2 regions of the Streptomyces sp. NPDC002911 genome follow, and region 1 is predicted to be linked to the other one. Evidence: riboswitches for the same ligand, from Rfam matches in the RefSeq annotation. Region 1 holds a riboswitch; the other holds the start of a gene.
The links. A riboswitch is a leader RNA that binds a small molecule or an ion and turns the genes downstream of it on or off. The one in region 1 is predicted to bind cyclic di-AMP.

Region 1 (4,000 bases):
GGCTGGTGTCCAAGGCGTTCACCCCGCGCCGGGTCGCCGAGTTCGCGCCCCGGGTGCAGGAACTGACGGACCGCCTCATCGACGACTTCATCGAGAAGGGGAACGCCGACCTCATCCATGACTTCGCCTTCCCGCTCCCCATCTACGCCATCTGTGACCTGCTGGGGGTGCCGCGCGAGGACCAGGACGACTTCCGCGACTGGGCGGGCATGATGATCCGGCACGGCGGGGGTCCGCGGGGCGGAGTGGCCAGGTCGGTCAAGAAGATGCGCGGCTATCTCGCCGAACTCATCCACCGTAAAAGGGAGAACCCCGGCGACGACCTGATCTCCGGGCTGATCCGGGCGAGCGATCACGGCGAGCACCTCAGCGAGAACGAGGCCGCAGCCATGGCTTTCATCCTCTTGTTCGCCGGTTTTGAGACAACCGTGAACCTCATCGGCAACGGAACCTACGCTCTGCTGCGCAACCCGTCCCAGCGTGAACGCCTGGAACGCTCGCTGGCCGCGGGGGAGACGGAACTGCTCGACACGGGCCTTGAGGAGCTGCTGCGCTACGACGGGCCGGTGGAGCTCGCGACATGGCGCTACGCCACCGAACCCGTGACGCTGGGAGGGCAGGACATCGCGGCGGGGGACCCCGTTCTCGTGGTGCTGGCCGCCGCCGACCGGGACCCGGAGCGGTTCCAGGATGCGGACACCCTGGATCTCGCACGGAGTGACAATCAGCACCTCGGATACGGGCACGGCATCCACTACTGCCTGGGGGCGCCGCTGGCCCGGCTGGAGGGCCGGGTCGCGTTGGCGACCCTGCTGAGACGCCTTCCCGACCTGCGGCTCGCTGCGGAACCCACCGATTTGCGATGGCGCGGCGGGCTCATCATGCGTGGACTACGCACACTTCCCGTCGAGTTCGATCCCGGGTATTCAGCCGAAAAAGGTGACAGGCTGTCATCTCTGTGACTTTCACGTGATCTCCGCTGCATCGACTTGTGACACACGTTCGAGTGGGGCTAGGTTCACCGTTCGACTCACCCGTCACATGTCAGTCACACGGAAGGCAATCCCATGGGCTCCGCGACCGGCAGACACCGTCGCCCTCGCCAGGCACCCGCCATCGTCGTCGCCGCAGGCGTCACGGGATCGGCGATCGCCATCCCGCTGCTGGGCGCGGGCAGCGCGCAAGCCGCAGACACGTCGACCTGGGACCGGGTCGCCGAGTGCGAGAGCGGTGGCATGTGGAGTGCCGACCTCGGCAACGGCTACTACGGCGGCCTGCAGTTCTCGCAGGACGACTGGTCGGACTACGGCGGCACGGACTACGCGCCCCGCGCCGACCTCGCCAGCCGCTCGCAGCAGATAGCCGTCGCGGAGAAGGTGCTGGACGACAAGGGCCCCCAGGCGTGGTCCAGCTGCGCGGTGATCTCCGGGCTCGTCGTGGACGGCACGCTGCCCGGCGTCGACCCGGGCAACGAGCCGACCGCCGAGCCCTCGGACACCGCGACCCCGTCCGAGACCCCCTCGTCCGAAGCGTCGGATCCGGCGGACGCGGACGACGAAGCGAACAGCTCCGCGGACTCCGAGAAGTCCGACGGCTCCGACCCGACGGGTGAGGCGGACCGGAACGCGCCCGACGACACGGCGGACCAGGATGACGAGGCCGGCACGTCGCCGTCCGCCACTCCGGTGCCCGAGGCCTCCGAGGCGTCCGGCGCCTCGAAGGGTGACGGGGCGGAGGGTGGAAAGCACCGCGGCACCCCGGCCCCCGAGGCGAGCGCCGGATCCGGTCCCGACGACGGGCGGGACGCCGGCCGGCACGCCTCGCGCGGCGACTCCGAGGCGCGTCAGGGGGCGGAGGGGGCGTACACCGTCCGCGAGGGCGACAACCTCTGGACGATCGCCGACGCGCAGGAGCTTTCGGGCGGCTGGTCCGCGCTCTACGAGGCCAACAAGGACGAGCTGGGCTCCGACCCGGACCTGATTCTTCCCGGCCAGAGCCTGGACCTCGGACTCGTCGGCGCGAACGCGCAGGGCGACCAGGCGGAGACCACCGCCGCCAACTGATCACACGCACGAAAACGCCTTGAAAACTGGGGTAGTTCAGAGACCTATGTCCACTTATGCATAAGTGAGACATGGGTCTCTTTGCTTCAACTGGTGTGCTCAGTCCGCCCGATCCGTCCATATTGGCTCCGACCTGCGAAAACAACCCGCCCCATCGGGTGTTACGCACTGATTGGCCGTTATGTCCACCGTTGAACGCGGGGGTTGTGTGTGTTTACGGTCGGAGCCGCTCGCACCGCGGGCACCTTCGACCGTCACGCCGAATCCTGCCGTCGGCCGAAGGAGACCGACGCGTAAAGCGCCGTAGGCAGGAGCGGGGGACCCAGGTAGGCGCCGGACCCGGCCGTCGGAAGACGGGTGAGGGTGCGGCTAGGGGTGAAGTCGTCCGCGAGTGCGGGTGACCGGGCAACTCACAGGCCCGAACCCGACAGCTCACCTCGTAGGCGTCGGTGAGGAGAACCATGCTGCTTTCCAGCAAGGGCAAGCACCGCCGCCCGTCCAAAGCCGTCCGTATCGCGACCCTGGCCGGTGTCACCGGTGCCGCCGTCGCCGTACCGCTCATGGGCGCGACCGGCGCCTCTGCTGCCTCCGTCGACACCTGGGACGCCGTCGCCCAGTGCGAGTCCGGTGGCAACTGGTCCATCAACACCGGCAACGGCTACTACGGCGGCCTGCAGTTCTCGCAGTCCAGCTGGGCGGCGGCCGGCGGCACCCAGTACGCCGCCCGCGCCGACCTGGCCACCAAGAGCCAGCAGATAGCGGCCGCCGAGAAGCTCCTCGACCTGCAGGGCCCGGGTGCCTGGGCCTGCGCCGGTGCCGGCGGCCTGACGGACGACGGTGTCGACCCGGGTGTCGACACCGGCTCCGAGAAGATCGGCGACACGGCCCCGCAGGCCGCGCCGGAGCGCAAGGCCGAGCAGCCGACCACGCGCAGCGAGAAGCGTGAGGCCCCCGCGAAGACCGTCACCACCCCGACCGGCCAGAAGGTCGAGAAGGGCGACGGCGAGTACAAGGTGAAGGCCGGCGACACCCTCAGCAAGATCGCCGACGCGAAGAAGGCCGAGGGCGGCTGGGAGAAGCTCTTCAAGCTGAACGACGACATCGTCGACGACGCCGACCTGATCTTCCCGGGTCAGCAGCTCCACCTGAAGTAGTCACCATCGCCCCGGGGCCCCCTCCTGCCCCGAAGGCCCGGCCCGGCGCGCTGCCCCCCGCGTGCCGGGCCGGGGCCGCGCCGGGGCCGTGCAGGGCATCCGTCGGCGGGGACAGGCCGCGAGCCCGCCGTGAGGGTGAGCCTTCGGTTCTTGTAGTTACTTGCCAGTAAAATTCTGGAGCTTTGCCCGGAATGCAAGTCCTCGGGTCCTTTTTCGTCCCAGGGGACGGGCGGACGGCCGACGGAGCGGGCCGAGCCGGTTAGGCTCGTGGCGCAAGGCCACAGTGACCCTGCACAACCAGTGTCAGATCCCAGAAGGAGATGCCTCGTGCCGTCCATCGACGTCGTCGTAGCCAGGGAAATCCTCGACTCCCGGGGGAACCCCACGGTCGAGGTCGAGGTCGGCCTCGACGACGGCAGCACGGGACGTGCTGCTGTTCCGTCCGGAGCCTCCACCGGAGCGTTCGAGGCCATCGAGCTCCGCGACGGCGACCCCAGCCGTTACCAGGGCAAGGGCGTCGAGAAGGCCGTCCTCGCCGTGATCGAGCAGATCGGCCCGGAGCTCGTCGGGTACGACGCCACCGAGCAGCGCCTCATCGACCAGGCGATGTTCGACCTGGACGCGACCGAGAACAAGGGCTCGCTCGGCGCCAACGCCATCCTCGGTGTCTCGCTGGCCGTGGCGCACGCCGCGTCCGAGGCCTCCGACCTCCCGCTGTTCCGCTACCTCGGCGGCCCGAACGCGCACCTGCTGCCCGTTCCGATGATGAACATCCTGAACGGC
Region 2 (4,000 bases), on a different contig from region 1:
GACTCGCTGACCCCGCACCGGATCGCGGCGCTCGACACCGGTGGGGCGCGCCTGCTCTTCGTCCACACACTGCTGCAGAGCCCCGCCGCCGAGCTGTGCCTTGGCAGCGGGATCCACCGGCTCTGATCCGGCACGCCCTCACCGGGCGCCCCTGCGGGGCGTCCCCACCGGGCGCCCCACCGGGCACCCCTTCGTCACCCCGGCCCCAGTGGCCGGAAGAGAGGACTGTCATGTCCGATTCGGAGTACTACGACCCGCTCACCCCGCGCAGGCCGAAGAGTGCGGACACCCAGGAGCGGCGAATGCCCCGCGGTGTCGTGATCCGGCTCTTCGCCTATCTGGTGGCCGGACATGTCGTCGCGGCCTTCCTCTTTCTCCTGTTCACCGTGGCCGGCAAGGGCTGAGTCCCGGCGTCACGCGCCCTCGACGAGGCGTTCACGCAGCTTCGCCCGGGTCTCGTGGCTGATCTTCAGCCCTTCGAGGATGTAGCGGTCCGTGCTGCCCCATATCTCCTCGATGGCGGCGAAAGCCGCGTCGAGGTACTCGACATGGGCACCGAAAAGCGGATTGAGCAGCTCCATCACCTCGTCGGACATGCCTGCCGACGAGGTGTCGCTGCGCCGCACCCTGTAGCGGCGGTGCGCGTCGTTCGACTTGAGGTAGTCGGCCTCGATGGCCTCCCTCTCGACGCCGACCGCGAGAAGCGAGACCGCGACCGACAGGCCTGCCCGGTCCTTGCCCGCAGCACAGTGCATCAGCGCCGGCACACTGTCCTCGGCCAGCGCGTGCAGGACGCGGCTGTGTTCGGCGGTGCGGTCCTTGATGATCGAGCGGTACGAAGCGATCATCCGTTCCGTTCCTCTGCCGTCGGCCAGGATCGAGCGGAGCTGCTGAATGTTCCCGTCGCGCACCAGCCGCCAGAACTCCGCGCCGTCGGCCGGGTCGGAGAGAGGAATGCTGACATTCCGGACGCCGGGCAGCTCTACGTCATGACCGTCGAGCTTGTGGTCGGCGGCGTTGCGGAAGTCGAAGATCGTGTGCAGGCCGAGCCCGGCGAGGAAGGCGGCGTCGGCCTCGGTGGCGTGGGCGAGGTGGCCGCTGCGGTAGAGGCGCCCGTACCGGACGGTGCGGCCGTCCGCGGTCGGAAGCCCGCCGACATCGCGGAAGTTGCGGACGCCGGCCAGACTGACGTCCGTCGGGTCGGGGCCGGCCGGCGGGACCGCTGGCAGCTGCGTCACAAGGACTCCTGAGTGTCGGGCGTCGGCGCCGCTCGCCGACGGGGGCACGTCCGCGACGATACGACATGGCTGCACCAGGCAAACCGTCCATGTCGCCGTGACGTCGGCCCGCCCGATGAGTCGACGTCCGCGTCATGTCCGTATTGGTCTATTTAGTGGAACATGCCCTGCTTGTGGGGTAGATGGGCTCAGGCGGGTGAGCGGGATCATATCCGTGACCGTGCGTGGTGAAGAGCCCAGGGGGTATTCCGGACGCTGCGCGGAAAGCCAAGATCTGTAATCCACGGAGTGTGACGGGAATTTCGTGCCAGAAATGAAGCGTCGATTCCGGTTCGCAATGCGCGGCTTGTTCGCAGCGTCCCGGCTCGCTTACGGTCACGGTCAATCCGGACGGAACGCCTAATCCTGCCGCCGCCCGGAATCCGCACCGACTCACGTGTGGCAGGAGCGGGGGAACCAGGTAAGCCGCCGGCCGGAGGGATCCGGTACGGCTCGGGGTTAAGTTGCGCACGGCGCGGCCGGGCATCTCCAGTCCGAACCCGACAGCTCACCTCGTAGGCGACGGAGAGGAATTCCCATGCCCGCACAAGGCAAGCACCGTCGTCCGAAGTCCCGCACGATCGCCCGAGGCGTCCTTGCCGCGGGGACCGGTGGCGCCGTTCTCGCCCTCCCGCTGATCGGCGCCACCGGCGCCCATGCCGCCGAGCAGGCCGCTCCGGCCGCCAAGTCCGGTGCCGCCCAGGGCGTCCCCGCCTCGGCGGGGAAGAGCTCCCCGAAGAGCTACTCCGTGCTCTCCGGTGACTACCTGGCGAAGATCGCGGCCGACAAGAAGATCAAGGGCGGCTGGCAGAAGCTGTACCAGGACAACCGTGACGTCGTCGGCGAGAACCCGAGCCTGATCCTCCCGGGCATGAAGCTGACCCTCGGCGCCAAGACGTCGGACTCCGCCGGCAAGTCCGCCGAGGCCGCACCCTCCAAGGCCGCCGCACCGTCGACGCCGAAGACCGCCGCTCCGGCCGAGAAGCCGGCCGCCGCCACCGAGGAGACGGCTGTGAAGACCGTCGACGCCGGTGCGTCGGAGAGCGACAGCTCCGGCTGGGCCGCCCCGGTCGAGAACCCCAACGTCACCACCCAGTACCGCGCCTCCGGCGCCAGCTGGTCCAGCGGCTACCACACGGGCTCCGACTTCCAGGCCGCCTCCGGCACCAGCGTCCGGTCCATCGGCCCGGGCACCGTGGTGTCCGCCGGGTGGAGCGGCTCGTACGGCAACGAGGTCGTCATTCAGCACAGCGACGGCATGTACTCCCAGTACGCCCACCTGTCCTCGCTCGAGGTCTCGGCCGGTCAGACCGTCACCGGCGGCCAGCAGCTCGGTCTTTCCGGTTCCACCGGCAACTCCACCGGCCCGCACCTCCACTTCGAGGTCCGGACCGGCCCGAGCTACGGCTCGGACGTCGACCCGATCGCCTACCTGCGGTCGCACGGCGTCTCCATCTGAGAGGCAGCACCTGACGGTGAAGGAGAGGGGCGGTGCGCGGTGGCGCGCCGCCCCCTCCTTATTCCGGCTTTACCAAAAACTGACCGGGTGGTTTTTCTCACCCCCCGTCAACCCCTTATTACGGTCGCGTAGGTCACATTCGCCGGTGCAGGATAAGCCCTTGTGGCAGACGATTCGAGAAACAATCAGCGAGGCATCATCGGGTCGTACGCAGCGATTGGCGACAGCTTCACCGAGGGAGTCGGAGACCCCGGCCCCGACGGGACGCTCGTCGGCTGGGCGGACCGGTTCGCGGTTCTCCTCGCGGACCAGCTCCCGGTCCCCGATGCGATAGTCGGCCCCGCGGACGACCCGCACGGGAATTTCCGGTACGCCAATCTCGCCGTACGCGGACGCCTCCTCGACCAGATAGTCGAGGAACAGGTCCCCCGCGCCAAGGAGCTGGCACCAGATCTGGTGAGCTTCTGCGCGGGCGGCAACGACATCCTCCGTCCCGGTTCCGACCCGGACGACGTGGCGGAACGCTTCGAGCGTGCGGTTGCCGAGCTGACCCAGACGGTCGGCACCGTTATGGTCACGACAGGGTTCGACACCCGTGACATCCCCGTGCTCAAGCACCTGCGGGGCAAGATCGCCATGTTCACCGCGCATGTCCGGTCCATCGCCGACCGATACGACTGCCCGGTGCTGGATCTGTGGTCCCTGCGGTCCGTGCAGGACAGGCGGGCCTGGGACAACGACCGGTTGCACCTCTCGCCGGAGGGGCACACCCGGGTCGCGCTGCGCGCAGCTCAGGTCCTCGGCCTTGAAGTGCCGACCGACCCCGACCAGCTATGGCCCCCGCAGGCACAGCGCGGGACGCTCGAGGTGCGGCGCGACGACATCCAGTGGGCGCGTGAATACCTCGTCCCGTGGATCGGCCGCCGACTGCGCGGGGAGTCCTCCGGGGACCACGTCGAGGCCAAGCGCCCCGACCTGCTGCCGCTCTGACCGCTCAGCCGCCGGCACACCGTCAGCGGCGGACGAAGGGGAGCGGTCGCCGGGCCGGACCCGGCGCCACAAGCCCGTCCGGGGCGGCTGTCCGCGTCGGACGGGCGGGTATCCGCTCCAGCACGCCGCCCGCGAACACGTCGTACAACGGCAGTGTCTCCAGATGCACATAGCCGATGTGGCAGTCGCACACATCGAGCGGGCAACCGCGTGGGCCGAGCGAGCTACGGTAGCTGCCGTCGTAGAGATTGCCCAGCTCGGCGCGGACGAAGTG

Region 2: it holds a riboswitch for cyclic di-AMP, as region 1 does, so the genes downstream of both, ACWD04_RS25245 (M23 family metallopeptidase) here and ACWD04_RS12585 (transglycosylase family protein) in region 1, are expected to answer to the same signal.

Annotation. Positions count from the first base shown of each region.
Region 1 is NZ_JBSFUO010000006.1:244,516-248,515, forward strand. Features, by position in the region: gene ACWD04_RS12575 (cytochrome P450 family protein) at 1-962, shown strand, start outside; gene ACWD04_RS12580 (transglycosylase family protein) at 1,068-2,063, shown strand; cyclic di-AMP (ydaO/yuaA leader) riboswitch at 2,353-2,524, shown strand; gene ACWD04_RS12585 (transglycosylase family protein) at 2,525-3,217, shown strand; gene eno (phosphopyruvate hydratase) at 3,545-4,000, shown strand, end outside.
Region 2 is NZ_JBSFUO010000020.1:48,404-52,403, reverse strand. Features, by position in the region: gene ACWD04_RS25260 (helix-turn-helix domain-containing protein) at 1-126, shown strand, start outside; gene ACWD04_RS25255 (DUF6126 family protein) at 231-404, shown strand; gene ACWD04_RS25250 (tyrosine-protein phosphatase) at 414-1,238, opposite strand; cyclic di-AMP (ydaO/yuaA leader) riboswitch at 1,654-1,812, shown strand; gene ACWD04_RS25245 (M23 family metallopeptidase) at 1,816-2,736, shown strand; gene ACWD04_RS25240 (SGNH/GDSL hydrolase family protein) at 2,899-3,726, shown strand; gene ACWD04_RS25235 (STM4011 family radical SAM protein) at 3,749-4,000, opposite strand, start outside.